Prosthecomicrobium sp. N25: one gene and its partner. The protein of the gene in region 1 binds, or shares a complex with, the protein of each later gene. Links are inferred from orthologs where the notes say so. Each region holds a gene or a part of one and is shown in the gene's direction. Other genes may lie near its edges. The genes, in order: uvrA and mfd.

The links.
Region 2: the proteins of uvrA (region 1) and mfd are in contact, whole or in part, in a crystal structure (PDB 4DFC), measured with the Escherichia coli proteins. The link is inferred for Prosthecomicrobium sp. N25 from one-to-one orthologs.

What each region holds. Positions count from the first base shown.
Region 1 is NZ_JBBCAT010000001.1:2,726,422-2,733,929, reverse strand. The notes cover bases 1,260-4,738. They hold uvrA (excinuclease ABC subunit UvrA), read left to right. Parts: upstream 1,260-1,625; coding sequence 1,626-4,538; downstream 4,539-4,738. Outside these bases: WBG79_RS12475 (ABC transporter substrate-binding protein), read left to right, coding at 1-327; ssb (single-stranded DNA-binding protein), read right to left, coding at 600-1,166; WBG79_RS12460 (GNAT family N-acetyltransferase), read left to right, coding at 5,189-5,755; WBG79_RS12455 (ABC transporter substrate-binding protein), read right to left, coding at 5,748-7,358; WBG79_RS12450 (amidase), read right to left, coding at 7,373-7,508. UniProt on the Escherichia coli protein: The UvrABC repair system catalyzes the recognition and processing of DNA lesions. UvrA is an ATPase and a DNA-binding protein. A damage recognition complex composed of 2 UvrA and 2 UvrB subunits scans DNA for abnormalities.
Region 2 is NZ_JBBCAT010000001.1:3,004,641-3,012,875, forward strand. The notes cover bases 2,663-6,868. They hold mfd (transcription-repair coupling factor), read left to right. Parts: upstream 2,663-3,014; coding sequence 3,015-6,668; downstream 6,669-6,868. Other genes in these bases: WBG79_RS13680 (FAD assembly factor SdhE), read left to right, coding at 2,663-2,935; WBG79_RS13690 (hypothetical protein), read right to left, coding at 6,682-6,868. Also shown: WBG79_RS13665 (TadE/TadG family type IV pilus assembly protein), read right to left, coding at 200-574; WBG79_RS13670 (TadE/TadG family type IV pilus assembly protein), read right to left, coding at 571-999; WBG79_RS13675 (TadE/TadG family type IV pilus assembly protein), read right to left, coding at 1,034-2,296; more of WBG79_RS13680, read left to right, coding at 2,636-2,662; more of WBG79_RS13690, read right to left, coding at 6,869-7,383; WBG79_RS13695 (HU family DNA-binding protein), read right to left, coding at 7,598-7,873. UniProt on the Escherichia coli protein: Couples transcription and DNA repair by recognizing RNA polymerase (RNAP) stalled at DNA lesions. Mediates ATP-dependent release of RNAP and its truncated transcript from the DNA, and recruitment of nucleotide excision repair machinery to the damaged site.

The sequences.
Region 1 (7,508 bases):
GACTTCGTCAAGGCCAACCCGAACACGACCCAGGCCCTCACCAACGCGCTCTTCAAGGCTTTGAAGTGGCTCGAGAAGGCCTCGCCGGACGACGTCGCCGCGGCGGTGCCGGAAGAATACTGGCTCGGCGACAAGGCGCTCTACGTCAAGGCGGTGGCGGCGAGCCTGCCGACCTATTCGCGGACGGGCGTCATCACCGCCGAGGCGAGCAAGGGCATGCTGGAATTCCTCAAGGTCGTGGAGCCGACCTTCGCGGCCGACAAGATCGACCTCGCCAAGACCTTCGACGGTCGCTTCGTCGAGAAGGCCGCCCAGACGGTGAAGTGAACCGCGGCCTTCGATAACGAGCCCGGGACGGCGACGTCCCGGGACGGCGTCGGAAGACGGGGAGCTACCCGAGCAGCCTACTCGCTATCCAGGCGGCGCCCGCGGTCCTACGGTCCGGGTAGGGCCCGGCAGTCAGAAACGGCCGTGGGCGCCTCGGCCGGTCGTGATCGGGCCAGGACCGGCTGTCCTCGACCTGATGCACCTTCTCGAGCGGTCAGGACCGCACGCTGCCGCGCGCGATCGGCGACGGACCGTCCCCCGTCGCCCGCCGTTCAGAACGGGATTTCGTCGTCCATGTCGGCATTGGAGAAGGCCGGGGGCCGGCTGCCGCCGCCGCCCGAGCCGCCGGCGCGTGGCGCGCCGGAGCCGCCGCCGCGGTCGTAGCCGACGCTCCGCGCGGCCGGGCGACCACCGCCACCACCACCGCCACCGAAGTCCTGGTCGCCGCCGAAATCGTCACCCGATCCGGCGCCGGGACCGCCGCCCTGACCGCGGTCGAGCATGGTCAGCTGGCTGTTGAAGTTCTGCAGCACGACTTCGGTGGTGAAGCGCTTCTGGCCCTGCTGGTCCTCCCACTCGCGGGTCTGCAGCGCGCCCTCGACGTAGACCTTCATGCCCTTCTTCAGGTACTGCTCCGCGACCTTCGCGAGACCCTCGTTGAAGATCACGACGCGGTGCCACTCGGTCTTCTCCCGCCGCTCGCCGGACTGGCGGTCGCGCCAGGTGTCCGTCGTGGCCAGGCGGAGGTTGACGATCGGACGGCCGTCCTGGGTACGGCGGATTTCCGGGTCGGCGCCCAGATTGCCGACCAGGATGACCTTGTTCACGCTTCCGGACATGACGACCTCCTGTTCCGCCGCCACCCTACCCCGCCGGCGCGCCCGCGCCACGCGCGCCGCGGGGCTTATCCACGGCAATCTGTCCCGGAACGGACCAGCCTGCCCGTCCCGACGGGACCCTCGCCGGTGCGGTCCCCGGTGGGCCTTGCCATTCGTTCCCGATCCGTTCTATACAAGCCCGTATCGGAACGCAAGCCACCCCAGCCACCCGAGTCGCGCCGCGAGGATTGAGGGACGGCGTGCGAACCGTTAACGTTCGGCGGCGGCCTCGGGATCCGGCGATCCCGCAGGCGGCTCCTGACGGATCCTGACAGGAGGCCCGTGGGAGGGTCGCGGGCCGGCGGAGCCATCCGCCCGGCCGGGGGACTCGTATTGTTAACAGGGCCGCCGGCCCCCACTTGCGGGACATCCGGCTCCCCGGGCCGTGCACCCTGCCCGCCGACGCAGCCGACGAGAGCGATGATGACCGACAGACCGCGCGCTGGCGCCTCGGCCCTGAAGACGATCTCCATCCGGGGCGCGCGCGAGCACAACCTCAAGAACGTCGACCTCGACCTGCCGCGCGACAGCCTCGTGGTCATGACCGGCCTGTCGGGATCGGGCAAGTCGTCGCTCGCCTTCGACACGATCTACGCGGAGGGCCAGCGCCGCTACGTGGAGAGCCTGTCGGCCTATGCCCGGCAGTTCCTCGAGATGATGCAGAAACCGGACGTCGACCAGATCGACGGGTTGTCGCCGGCGATCTCGATCGAGCAGAAGACCACCTCGCGCAACCCGCGTTCGACCGTAGGCACGGTCACCGAGATCTACGACTACATGCGCCTGCTCTTCGCGCGCGTGGGCGTTCCCTACTCGCCGGCGACGGGCCTGCCGATCGAGAGCCAGACGGTGAGCCAGATGGTCGACCGGACCTTGGCGCTTCCCGAGGGCACGCGGTTCTACCTGCTGGCGCCCATCGTGCGCGGCCGCAAGGGCGAATACCGCAAGGAACTGGCGGACCTGCAGAAAAAGGGCTTCCAGCGCGTCAAGGTCAACGGCGCCTTCCACGAGATCTCCGAGGCGCCCGCCCTCGACAAGAAGCTGAAGCACGACATCGACGTGGTCGTCGACCGCATCGTCGTGCGGGCCGACATGGCGAGCCGGCTCGCCGACAGCTTCGAGACCGCGTTGAAGCTCGCCGACGGGATCGCGATCGCCGAGTTCGCCGACGACAAGGACGACAAGGGCGATCCGCGTCGGCTGATCTTCTCCGAGAAGTTCGCCTGCCCGGTCTCCGGCTTCACGATCTCGGAGATCGAGCCGCGGCTGTTCTCCTTCAACAACCCGTTCGGCGCCTGTCCGACCTGCTCGGGTCTGGGCACCGAGCAGAAGATCGACCCCGCCCTCGTGGTGCCGGACGAGAGCCTGACGCTCCGCAAGGGCGCGGTCGCGCCCTGGGCGCGGTCGACTTCGCCCTTCACCACCCAGACCCTGGAGGCGCTCGGCAAGCATTTCGGCTTCCCGCTCACCGTTCCCTGGCGCGACCTGCCGGAACGGGGGCGGTCCGCGATCCTCTACGGGACGGGAAGCGAGGAGGTGCTGTTCGCCTATGACGACGGGCTGCGCAGCTACCAGACCCGGAAGACCTTCGAGGGCGTCATCCCCAACCTGGAGCGGCGCTGGCGCGAGACGGAGTCCGACTGGTCGCGCGAGGAGATCGAGCGCTACTTCGCCACGACGCCGTGCCGGGCCTGCGGCGGCACCCGGCTGAAGCCGGAGGCGCTGGCGGTCAAGATCGCCGGGCGACACATCGGCGAAGTGTCGGAACTGTCGATCCGCAAGGCGGGCCAGTGGTTCGAATGCCTGCCGGCGGAGCTCACGCCGAAGCAGAACGAGATCGCGGTGCGGATCCTGAAGGAGATCCGGGAGCGCCTGAAGTTCCTGAACGACGTGGGCCTGGAATACCTCACGCTGTCGCGCAACTCCGGGACGCTGTCGGGCGGCGAGAGCCAGCGGATCCGGCTCGCCTCCCAGATTGGCTCGGGCCTGACGGGCGTTCTCTACGTGCTGGACGAGCCCTCCATCGGGCTCCACCAGCGCGACAACGCGCGGCTGCTCGAGACGCTGAAGCACCTGCGCGACATCGGCAACACGGTCATCGTGGTCGAGCATGACGAGGACGCCATCCTGACCGCGGACTACGTGGTCGACGTCGGCCCCGGGGCGGGCATCCACGGCGGGCGGATCGTCTCGCAGGGGACGCCGGCCGAGATCATGGCCGACCCCAACTCGCTGACGGGCCGCTACCTCTCCGGGGATCTCGGCATCGAGGTGCCCGAGCGCCGCCGCAAGCTCACCAAGGGCAAGCAGCTCCGCATCGTCGGCGCGCGCGGCAACAATCTCAAGTCGGTCACGGCCGACATCCCGCTCGGCACCTTCACCTGCGTCACCGGCGTATCGGGGGGCGGCAAGTCGACGCTCGTCATCGACACGCTGTTCCGCTCCGCGGCGCGCAAGCTCAACAACGCCAAGGAGAACCCGGCGCCGCACGACCATGTCGACGGCCTGGAGTTCCTCGACAAGGTGATCGACATCGACCAGTCGCCGATCGGGCGCACGCCGCGCTCCAACCCGGCGACCTACACCGGGGCCTTCACACCCATCCGCGAATGGTTCGCCGGGCTGCCGGAGGCGAAGGCGCGCGGCTACGGGCCGGGGCGTTTCTCGTTCAACGTCAAGGGCGGCCGCTGCGAGGCCTGCCAGGGCGACGGCGTCATCAAGATCGAGATGCACTTCCTGCCGGACGTCTACGTGACCTGCGACGTCTGCAAGGGCAAGCGCTACAACCGCGAGACGCTCGAGGTGCAGTTCAAGGGCAAGTCGATCGCCGACGTGCTCGACATGACCGTCGACGAGGGCGTCGCCTTCTTCCAGGCGGTGCCGGCGATCCGGGAGAAGCTCGAGACGCTGTCGCGCGTCGGTCTCGGCTACATCCACGTCGGGCAGCAGGCGACCACGCTGTCGGGCGGCGAGGCGCAGCGCGTGAAGCTCTCCAAGGAGCTGTCGCGGCGCTCGACGGGGCGCACGCTCTACATCCTCGACGAACCCACCACCGGGCTGCACTTCCACGATGTCGCCAAGCTGCTGGAGGTGCTGCACGAGCTGGTCGACCAGGGCAACACGGTCGTGGTCATCGAGCACAACCTCGAGGTCATCAAGACCGCGGACTGGATCCTGGACCTCGGCCCCGAAGGCGGCGACGGCGGGGGCGAGATCGTCGCCATCGGCCGGCCGGAGGACGTCATCAAGGCGGAGCGCAGCCATACGGGCCGTTTCCTCGCCGAACTCCTCGACCGCCGACCGCCCCGCCGCACCGCCTCGGCGGCGGAGTAGACGGGCGCGGAACGCCGCCGACCTCTTCGGGGATTCGACCACGGACGGCACCGGGAATCGGAGCCGGCCGGCGATGCCTCGGCAAGCCGATGCCGTCCGTCCGGCCCCCGGCGGTCCCGTTCTGCTGCGTCGCACAATGAATAGGATCCCGGGGGTCGCGGCCTCCCGGGCCGACGACTGGATCGATTGAACCTACCCCAGGGATTTCGCCGACCCGCGAGCGATGAGGCTGGATCATGGCTCGATCTTCATTGTGCATTGCACAACGCGCATGACGGACATGCGGGCGCCCCCCTTCAATATGTCAGCCATTCTGCACTATCTTGCAGTCATCGATCGACGCCAAAGGCGACGACGCCCCTCCCGGACCGCCCCCGACAGCGGATCCGGACCCAGAGCGAGGCTGTCCCCGCGGTCTTGGATCCCGGTCCCGTGCCGTTGTTCCTCCCAGACAGGCACCGCCCGGGCACCGCGTCAGGACGTCGACGACCTCGGCCGCACCGGGTCCTCCCCCCGGCCGGCCACAGCCGACGGGGGTTCCTCCCAGCCCCGATCGGACCATCGAACGCCCGCCGGCTCCTCCCTCCGGCGGGCGTTTCGATTCGCCGGCCCATCAGGCATCATCGGTCGACCCCGGGGGACGCCCAGCGATGGACATCGAGATCAGGCCGATGCGGGACGAGGACCGCGAAGCGGTGGCGGACCTTGCGGCGGCCTTGAACCGCGAGGAGGTCGCCGCCCATCGCCAGGCCGGTCATCCCTTCGCGGAGGGCTTCGCGCGTGACCGGGCGGGCGCGGCATCGCCCGTCCTGCAGGTCTTCGCGGCCGCTCGCCAGCACAGAGGACTGGTCCTCGTCGCCTGTGCGGAGCGTCCGGTGGGCTATTTGGCACTCTCCGTCGAGGCGGGGCTGTCGCCCCGCGGCGGTACGGGACCGATCGGCTACGTGGCGGGACTGATGGTGGAGCCGGCCTATCGGGGGCGCGGGCTCGGTCGCCGGCTTCTCGACGAGGCGCGGCGCTTCGCGCGCGAGCGGGGTCTCGCCGCGCTGGTCCTGTCCGTCTCCACGGACAACCCGGGAGCCCGGCGCTTCTACGAGCGCGAGGGGTTCCTCCCCTTCGCGACGGCCATGATGGCCGATCCCGCCGCCTGGCCGTGCCGGGCGACGGGATCCTGCGTCGAAGGAGCGCCCGGCGGTACCGGGCGGTCCGTCACTTGACGACGGTCACCTGGGTGAAGTCCTGGAACCAGCTCTGCGCCGGCTGAAAGCCCTTCACCTTCGGGCTCATCGCGCGCGGGTTCAGGTCGTGGACGATGAAGAGCCACGCGGCATCGTTCACGACAGTCTCGTGGACCTTCGCCAGGATGGCATTGCGCTCGGTCTCGTCGAAGGTGGCATAGGCCTTGTTCAGTCCCTCGTCGACCGCGGGCGCAGCGAACTGGGCCCAGTTGTTGCCGCCCGGCGGGAAGGACGCCGTGTGGAAGAAGCGGAACAGGGTCACCGGGTCGGAGAAGCCCGAGGAGAAGTTCATCCCCACGGTGCCCTTCGACATGGCGGCGGTCGGCGGGTTGCGGGCGGCGACCAGCATGGTGCCCCAGTCCACCGTCTCGAACTCGACCTCGATGCCGACGTCCTTCAGGTTCTGCTGGACGAGCTCGTTCATCGGGATCGGCATCATCTGGCCGGAGCCGGAGGTGGAGATCATGATCTTGGCCTTGACCGGCTTGTCGGGACCGTAGCCGGCCTCCTTGAGCAGGGCCTTGGCCTTGGCGGGGTCGTAGGTGAACTTAACCTCCGGCTTGCCGTAGAGCACGTTCTCCGGATCATAGAAGCCCGAGGCCGGCTTGGCGGTGCCGTTCAGGAGCTTGATCAGGCCGTCGCGGTCGACCGCGTAGTTGATCGCGTAGCGGACCCGCTTGTCCTTGAAGGGCGAGCCGTCCGCCTGGCTCAGGAACCAGGGCCAGATGTGCGGATAGGGCCAGAGGCTGATCTGGAAGCCGGCGCCCTTCAGGGAGGGGATGGAGTCCGGCGGCGGCACCTCGATCCAGTCGACCTGGCCGGAGCGCAGGGCGGCGAGCCGGGTGTTGGCCTCCGGCATCGGGAAGAGCACCATCTTCTCGAGCTTCGGCACCCGGGTCTTGTCCCAATAGTCCGTGTTGCGGACCATCTCGATGGAGACGCGGGACGTCACCTTGGTGATCCGGAAAGGCCCCGTGCCGGCCGGGGTCAGCATGAACTTCTGCCAGTTGCCGATCTTGGCGTAGGCGGTCGGGCTCACCATCAGCACGCGCGTGACGAGATAGGGGAAGAGGCTGATCGGGAACTTGGTGTTGAGGGCGATCGTGTCCTCGTCGACCTTCTCGAAGCTCTCCAGCATGGGCATGCTGACGCGCACGATGGCGGCCTGGGCGCCGTCGTAGTGCGGGGCCTTGTCGTCGAAGATGCGCTGGAAGTTGAAGATCACCGCGTCGGCGTTGAAGTCGGTGCCATCGTGGAATTTCACCCCCTTGCGCAGCTTGAAGTACCAGCGCTTGGGGTTCTCCGGGTCGATCGCCCAGCTCGTGGCGAGGCCGGGCGTCAGGCCGGCGATGCGGTCGGGCTTGGAGAAGTCCCAGTTGATCAGCCCGTCGTAAACGGGGAAGCCAGCGAAGCGCAGGCCCTCGCCGCCCTGGTCCGGGATGCCGCCTGTGGTGGGCAGGTCGGAGGCCGTCATGGCGACGCGGAGCGTCTGGGCGGCGGCGGGAAGCGCGAGCGCCAGGAGGGCGCCGGCGAGGAGCGCGGCGCCGCCGAGCGCGGCCTTGAAGGTCTTGTGCGGGGTCATGGTCGTCTCCTCGGTCACTGGGCGGCGGCGGCGGTCGGGGCCACCATGGCCGGGCGCACGGCGCCCCATCCGGTCGCCTGCTCGAAGGCGTGGGCGGCGCGGAAAAGGACGGCCTCCTGGAAGGGCCGCGCGGCGAGCTGGATGGAGACC
Region 2 (8,235 bases), 280 kb from region 1 along the record:
TAAACGACCCCCCATCGCCGCGGGCACCACCCTCGGCGAACGAAAATGCGGGGGCGTAGCTCAGTTGGTTAGAGCGCCGGCCTGTCACGCCGGAGGTCGCGGGTTCGAGCCCCGTCGCTCCCGCCAGTTTCGACGAAGAGGCCCGGGTTCGCCCGGGCTTTTTTCGTTTCGGCATCCCCCTCGGCGGGACGCCCCCGCCTCACATCGGCATGCAGGTGTCCGCGGAGAGCAGCGTCGTCAGGCTGGTGCCGATGTGGCTCATCATGGCGTAGCGGTAGAAGCCGCGGACCCGGACGCCGCAGCCCTCGGTGCCGACCGAGAAGTTCTCGGTGGTCGCGTTGAAGCCGTAGGTGGCCCCGACCGCATAGCGCTGGGTGTCGCGGACGGTGAGGCACGAGGGGCTCTTGATGCTGTAGCAGCGCGCCGCCTCCTCGACCGCGAATTGCAGCGACACACGGCTCCAGGCCATCAGGCCGAGGTCGACGAGCGCATAGAGGAACAGGGCGAAGACCGGGAAGGCCAGCGCCGTCTCCACGGCCGAGACGCCGCGCCGGTCGCGCGCCAGCCGGGTCATTGCAGCCGGACCAGGGGACGGGTCGTGAAGGTGAGGCCGTTCGGCAGCAACGGCGTCGCCAGCCACGGCGTGTAGCGGGCGGTCAGCGTCAGGGTCGCGTAGGTCCCGGCCGTGGCCCCGCCGCTGCAGGTCGACGAGCAGGCGATCTCCTGGACCCCGGTCGTCGCCGGGCAGCCGCAGAACTGGCGCGGCGCCGACGCCATGGTGATGCCCGACGCGCCCGCCGCTCCCTGGACGACCGCCGTGATCCGGGCCGCGTCGAAGCCGCCAACCACCGCGGACCGCAGGCCCGACTGCGCGGCATTCTGGACCTGGAGGCCGCGGAACAGCCCGAAGCCGAAATCGGTCGCCAGCAGCGCCAGCATGAAGAGGAGCGGCAGCACGAGCGACAGCTCGAGGATCGCCGCCCCGCGGCGGTCCGCCACCAGGCCGCGGCGCGCCGGAAGCCGGCCTGCCGACTTACTCCACCAGCCGCGCACCCGCGCCTCCGATCGTCCGCGTGCCTCGGCCCGAGCAGTTCAGCTCGAACTGGGCGTTGCCCGAAAAGGTGATCGTGTCCGCCACCAGCTGCGTGCAGCCGCCGCCCGCCCCGGCCCCGCCCGCATAATCGACCTTGCCGGTCGGCACGTAGATCGCGCCCTGGATCGACTGGGTCGAGCCGCCGTTGAACTTGAAGGTCGTGCCCACAGGCATGTTGCGGTCGGCGAAGACGGCGATGCCCGCGAGCGGACCCGAGGTCGGTGCTGACAGATTGACCGAAGCCCCGCCGGAGATGGCCGCCGTCGCATAGTTCGAGCCCGTCGACGAGGTGAAGACGAGCGTCACCCCGGTGCCCGTGATGGTGGCGCCGCCGTTCACCGTGAGGCTGCCCCGGTCGATGTAGTAGATCCCGGGCTCGAGCGTCGCCTCGGCATTGGCATTGAAGCTGAGGCCGTTGCAATAGACGCCCGGGCTCAGCGTCTTCTTGCCCTTCACGTCCAGGCTGTTCGCGGTGCAGCCGGTCCGCGGCGGGAAGGTCGCCGTCGCGTAGGGGTCGGGGCTGACGGCCGAACCGGTCCGCATGCCGTCCGTCGCCGTGATGGCCGAGGACCCGCTGATCCCGCCGACGGTGTCGACCGATTGCGCCCGCAAGGTCGCCGACCCGCCGACCACCAGCGCGCTGGCGGACGCGGAGTTGTCGTAGAGCCCGCACTGGCTGAGCCGCACGTCCGACGTGCCCTGGATCGTCACGGCGCCGGACGTCGTGCGGTTGAGGGCCAGGACGCAGCCGCCGCCTTCGATCGGCAGCGCGACCGAGCGGACCGAGGCGCGCACAGGCGTGGCGTTCCACAGGGCCGACACCCAGCGCGGCTCGTCCTGGACGATCGTCACCTCCACGGCGGTCGGCCGCGCCGCGTAGGCGCCCTGGGTCGGGGGCCGGCTCACCGTGACGACCGCGCCGCCCGTCCCGTCCACGAAGCCGATCGAGGCGGCGACCGCCTTGGCCTCCGCAAGCGCCGCCGCCGCCGAGGTCTTGCCCGCCGTGGCGCCGCTGACCGCCGCGAGATCCGAGGCGCCCTGCATGGTGCGCTTCGAGTAGAGCCACAGCCCCGCCTCGCAGGCGAAGCCGGTCAGCCCGATCCAGACCGGCACCATGATGGCCGCCACCACCGAATAGCCGCCGGTCTCGTCGGCCAGGACGGCCCGGAAGGTGGAGAGCGAGGCGGAATGAGATTGGGGCATCGACACGTCGGCAGGCACTGAGGAGGCTGCATAGTCCTGAATGAGACTGCGCCGTAACGCTCACGCCTGCAATGATTACCGAGGATCTCGGTTGCGAGCTTGTGAATACTTCAACATTTAACAAGTCGAGACGAGTGCGGCCGCCACCCCGACCGGCGATTTCGGCCCTGTCCGTGGCGGCCGCCCCGCGCCCCGCGCCGGGGCAGGATGCGCGGCCCGGACCTGACAGGCCGGGCCGGCCACGCTATATGTGCCCCGCGGCGCCCCCGCCGCCATGTCCCGACGGTGCCGCCTCCCGGCCCCGGCGGCGCTCGCCTGTTCCGACGAGGCTTCAGACCGATGTCCGGCACCCAGATCTCCTCCGACGGCCTGCCGCCCTCGCGCAAGAAGGCGCTCTTCCGCGCCTGGCATCGCGGGACGAAGGAAATGGACCTTCTCCTCGGCACCTTCGCGGACGCCCACCTGGCGACCCTGTCCGAGACGGACTTCGCGGAGTTCGAGCGGCTGATGGACGTGCCGGACCGCGATCTATTCGCCTGGATCATCGACCGCGAGGAGACGCCGGGCAACTACGACACGCCGCTCTTCCGGCAGGTCAAGGCCTTCCACACGCAGCCGGGCGGTCTCGTCATGCGTTGAGCCCCCGGCGCGCCCTCGCCGGCCGCTCGCCGAACCCACCCCCTTCGCGGCGCCCCGGCGCCCGCACGGATCTCGACGCATGAAGCCCCTCAAAGGCCTGTTCGACCGCCACCGCCACGTCACCGTCGCCAGCCTGCCCGACGGCCTGGAGGCCCTCGCGATCGGCGACCTCGCCCGCGCGCAAGGCGGACGCGGCGGCCGGCCGGGCCTCCTGGCGGTGGCGCGCGACGGCGCCCGCATGGCGAGCCTGGAGGCGGCCCTCGGCTTCTTCGCCCCAGACGTGAAGGTGATGACCTTCCCGGCCTGGGACTGCCTGCCCTACGACCGCGTCTCGCCCACCCCGGAAGTCGTCGCGCGGCGGATGAACACGCTGTCGCGCCTCGCCAAGCCCGAGGCGACCGACAAGCCGGTGGTCCTGCTGACCACCGTCAACGCCGTCGTCCAGCGCGTGCCCGAGCGCGCGCTCATCGCCGCCGAGACCTTCTCGGCCGTGCCCGGCAATCGGGTCGACATGGCGGACCTCGTCCGCTGGCTGGAGAACAACGGCTTCTCGCGCACGTCGACGGTTCGGGAAACCGGCGAATACGCCGTGCGCGGCGGCATCCTCGACCTCTACGCGCCTGGCGCCGAGGCCCCCGTCCGGCTCGACTTCTTCGGCGATACGCTGGAGTCGATCCGCCGCTTCGACGCCGAGACCCAGCGCACCACCGGCAGCCTGAAGCGCCTCGAATGGGTGCCCATGTCGGAGGTGACCATCGTCCCCGACACGGTGAGCCGCTTCCGCCGTGCCTACGTGGCCCGCTTCGGCGCGACCACCAAGGACGACGTCCTCTACCAGCACATCTCCGAGGGCCGCCGCTACGCCGGCATGGAGCACTGGCTGCCGCTCTTCCACGAGAAGCTGGAGACGCTCTTCGACCATGTCGGCGACGTGCCGCTCGTCCTGGAGAGCCACGTCGAGGAGAGCGTCGGCGAGCGGCTCGACCAGATCCGCGAGCACTACGAGGCCCGCCGCGAGGCGATGGGCGACGCGCGCGGCGGTGCGGTCCCCTACAAGCCGGTCGAGCCCGAGGCGCTCTACCTGACCGCGGCGGAGTGGCACGGCCGGCTGGAGGCCCGCAAGGTCGCCAACCTTTCCCCCTTCGCGGTTCCGGACAGTCCCGCGGTCCTCGACCTCGGCGGCCGCCAGGGGCGCAGCTTCCTGACCGAACGCCAGGCCGGGGACGTCAACGTCTTCGACGCGGCGGTCTCCCACGTGCGCGAACTCGGCAAGGCCGGGCGCCGGGTGATGATCGCCGCCTGGTCGGACGGGGCGCTCGATCGCCTGGCGCAGGTCCTCGGCGACCATGGCCTGACGGACCTGAAGCCGGTCAGGACCTTCCCCGAGATCCTGGCCCTGCCGAAGGGCGCGGTCGGCGTCGGGGTGCTCGGCATCGAGGCGGGCGTCGAGATCGACGACGTCGCCATCCTGGGCGAGCAGGACATCCTGGGCGACCGCCTCGTGCGGGCCAAGAAGCGTCGCGCCAAGGGCTCCGAGTTCCTGACGGAGGTGACCGGGCTCGCCGAGGGCGACATCGTCGTCCATGTCGACCACGGCATCGGCCGCTTCACGGGCCTGAAGACCATCACGGCCGCCGGCGCCCCGCACGACTGCCTGGAACTCGTCTATGCGGGCGGCGACAAGCTCTACCTGCCGGTCGAGAACATCGAGCTCCTGACCCGCTTCGGCTCCGACGACGCCGAGGTCCAGCTCGACAAGCTCGGCGGCGTCGCCTGGCAGGCCCGCAAGGCGAAGATGAAGAAGCGCATCCGCGAGATCGCGGACAGCCTCATCAAGACCGCCGCCGCCCGCCTCCTGCGACCCGCCCCGGTCCTCACCCCCGCCGAGGGCCTCGCCGACGAGTTCGCCGCCCGCTTCCCCTACGAGGAGACCGACGACCAGCTCGCCGCCATCGCGGCCGTGCACGAGGATCTCGCCGCCGGCCGGCCGATGGACCGCCTGGTCTGCGGCGACGTCGGCTTCGGCAAGACCGAGGTGGCGCTGCGCGCCGCCTTCACGGTCGCCGCCTCGGGCAAGCAGGTCGCCGTCGTGGTGCCGACCACGCTTCTCGCCCGCCAGCATTTCCGCACCTTCGAGGAGCGCTTCCGCGGCCTCCCCTTCCGGGTCGCCCAGCTCTCCCGTCTCGTCTCCGCCAAGGACGCCGACGCCACCCGCAAGGAGCTCGAGAGCGGCCACTGCGACATCGTCGTCGGCACCCATGCCCTGCTCGCCAAGGGCGTCAAGTTCCGCGACCTGGGGCTCCTGGTCGTCGACGAGGAGCAGCACTTCGGCGTCAAGCACAAGGAGCGCCTGAAGGAGCTCAAGGCCGACGTCCACGTCCTCACCCTGACCGCCACCCCGATCCCGCGCACGTTGCAGCTCGCCCTGACGGGCGTCCGCGAGCTCTCCGTCATCGCCACCCCGCCGATCGACCGGCTGACCGTGCGCACCTTCGTGTCGCCCTTCGACGCGCTGGTCGTCCGCGAGGCGCTCCTGCGCGAGCACTACCGTGGCGGCCAGTCCTTCTATGTCGTGCCGCGCGTCTCCGACCTCGCTGCGCGCAAGGAGTTCCTGGAGCAGACCGTGCCGGAGGTGAAGGTCTGCATCGCCCACGGCCAGATGCCGGCGACCGAGCTCGAGGACGTCATGACGGCCTTCTACGAGGGCAAGTACGACGTCCTTCTCTCCACGACCATCGTCGAGTCCGGCCTCGACATCCCGACCGCCAACACCCTCATCATCCACCGTGCCGACATGTTCGGCCTCGCCCAGCTCTACCAGCTGCGCGGCCGCGTCGGACGGTCGAAGGTCCGCGCCTATGCGCTCCTGACCGTCCCGGCCGACAAGACGCTGACCGCCGGGGCGGAGCGGCGGCTGAAGGTGCTCCAGTCTCTCGACAGCCTCGGGGCGGGCTTCCAGCTCGCCAGCCACGACCTCGACATCCGCGGCGCCGGGAACCTGCTCGGCGACGAGCAGTCCGGCCACATCAAGGAGGTCGGCTACGAGCTCTACCAGCAGATGCTCGAGGAGGCCGTCGCCTCGCTGAAGGCCGGCGACATCGAGGAGGTCCAGGAGGAGAAGTGGTCCCCGTCGATCACGGTCGGCACCCCCGTCCTCATCCCCGAAACCTACGTCGGCGACCTGCAGCTCCGCCTCGGCCTCTACCGGCGCCTGGCGGACCTGGAGACCACCGAGGCGATCGACGCCTTCGGGGCCGAGATGATCGACCGCTTCGGCCCCCTCCCCGAGGAGGTCGAGCACCTGCTCAAGATCGTCTTCATCAAGAGCCTCTGCCGGAAGGCCAACGTCGACAAGATCGACGCCGGCCCGAAGGGCGTCGTGATCTCGTTCCGGGAGAGCAAGTTCGCCAACGGCGCCGGCCTCGTCCGCTGGATCGCCGAGCAGGGCTCGCTGGCCAAGATCCGGCCCGACCAGAAGATCGTGCTGACCCGCGACTGGCCGCGCCCCGAAGACCGCCTCAAGGGCGCCGCCGTGGTTCTCGCCCAGCTCGTGCGCATCGCGGAAGGCAAGGACGTCGCCGCCCCCAGGACTCCCGACTCCCCGGCCGCCCCGCCCCAGGATCCCAAGCGCCTGCACCTGAAGCCGACGCCGCCCCCCGCCCCGCCCGCGGTCGTGCCCCGCGGCCGCTACCCGTCGCTGACGAGCCTCGGCAAAGGCAAGCGCGGGCGGTGACCGGCCTCGCCGGTCACGGTGCCCCGGGGAAGAGACGGCGGCCGGCGTAGTCCGGCGGGAGCTTCAGGAAACCGGGCGCCGACGGGTCGACGAGGCTCTCCGCAAAGCGGTCCCGCCACGTCTCCGGCTTCCGCGTCCCGATCCCGAAGACGTAGACGGCCTCGCCCTCGCCCCGCCCCCAGGACAGGTAGAGGGTCGTGAAGCCTTCCTCGTCGAACAGGCGGGCGAGCGCCTGGGGCGAGAAGCGCCAGAAGTCGCCGTAGTCGGTGTGCTGCGGCTGGATCCAGGGCACCACCAGGATCACGATGTCGGCGGACAGCGCGCAGAGATGCGCGAAGGCCGTGCGGAAATCCCAGACGTGCTCCAGCGTGGTGTGGTTGAAGACGACGTCGAAGCGCCGTTCCAGCGCGGGATCGAGCGGCTTTTCGAGATCGAGGAACAGCTCGTCCTCGCGACCCTGCAGCACGCCCTGTTCGGTCCCGTAGTTCGTGATCGTGTAGGAGCGCTTGCCCGGGAAATAGTCGGCGTAGCGCCGCCCTTCCTTGTCCTTGTCCTCCCAGGCGCTGACGTTGACCACGTCGCCGGAGAACAGGGGTGCTAAGCGCGCGAGCTCCCGGTTGGACCACCGGCGGGCGGCGGAGAAGCACCGGTCCTCCCAGCTTCGCCGGAAGCCCATGCGGGTCAAGGCCTTGCCGAGCCGCCGCCGAACACTCATCCCCTGCCCCCCTTGTGCCGCGAGCCCTGGCCGGCCGATGGCGTCTGCCCCGCACGCGGGTCTAGGGAGCCAATGTGATCATTGTCGGGCGGGGCATCGCCAGCGCCGCCATGCCCCGGACGGACGAGCGCGGCCCCTGGGGCGCCCTGCGAACGCGAAAGCCCCGCCCGGAGGGTCCGGACGGGGCTCGCAACGGTCGCAAGACGGAGGCGGATCAGCCGTTGACGGCGTCCTTGAGGCCCTTGCCGGCCCGGAACTTCGGCGCCTTCTGCGCCGGGATCTTGATGGTCTCGCCGGTGCGCGGATTGCGGCCCTCGGAGGCGGCGCGCGCGGCCACGTTGAAGTTGCCGAAGCCGGCGATCTTCACGTCGTCGCCCTTGGACAGCGCGGCGGAGATCGCATCGAAGGTCGCGTCCACCGCCTCACCGGCGGCGGCCTTGGTCAGGCCCGTTTTGGTGGCGACCTCGGCGATCAGCTCGTTCTTGTTCATGCCTCAAGTTCCTTCTTGGTCTGGCCGGCCGGGCCCGCCGGACCCGGTCCTGCTGATGAACCTCGCGGCCGGGCGCAACCCGGCCTCGCGGGGAGGCCTCCGGGCCTCGCGCGGCTCGATCCGGACCCGGAGCCCTCGCGCGTCTGACGCCAGGGCCCGCGCCGCGACTTCAACGATGCAGGACCGAGCCGGCCCGCACGAGTCGCCCTCGCGGATCATGGGCTAGCCAAAAGCCCGGAAAACGCGCGGTCCGCAAGGCTTTTTCGCGCAGAGCGGCCACTTTTTCGAGCATCGGTGCCGCCTTTCGGGTCCCGGTCGCGCCCGATCGCGGCCCCCATAAGAAAAACCCCGCAGCCTTGCGG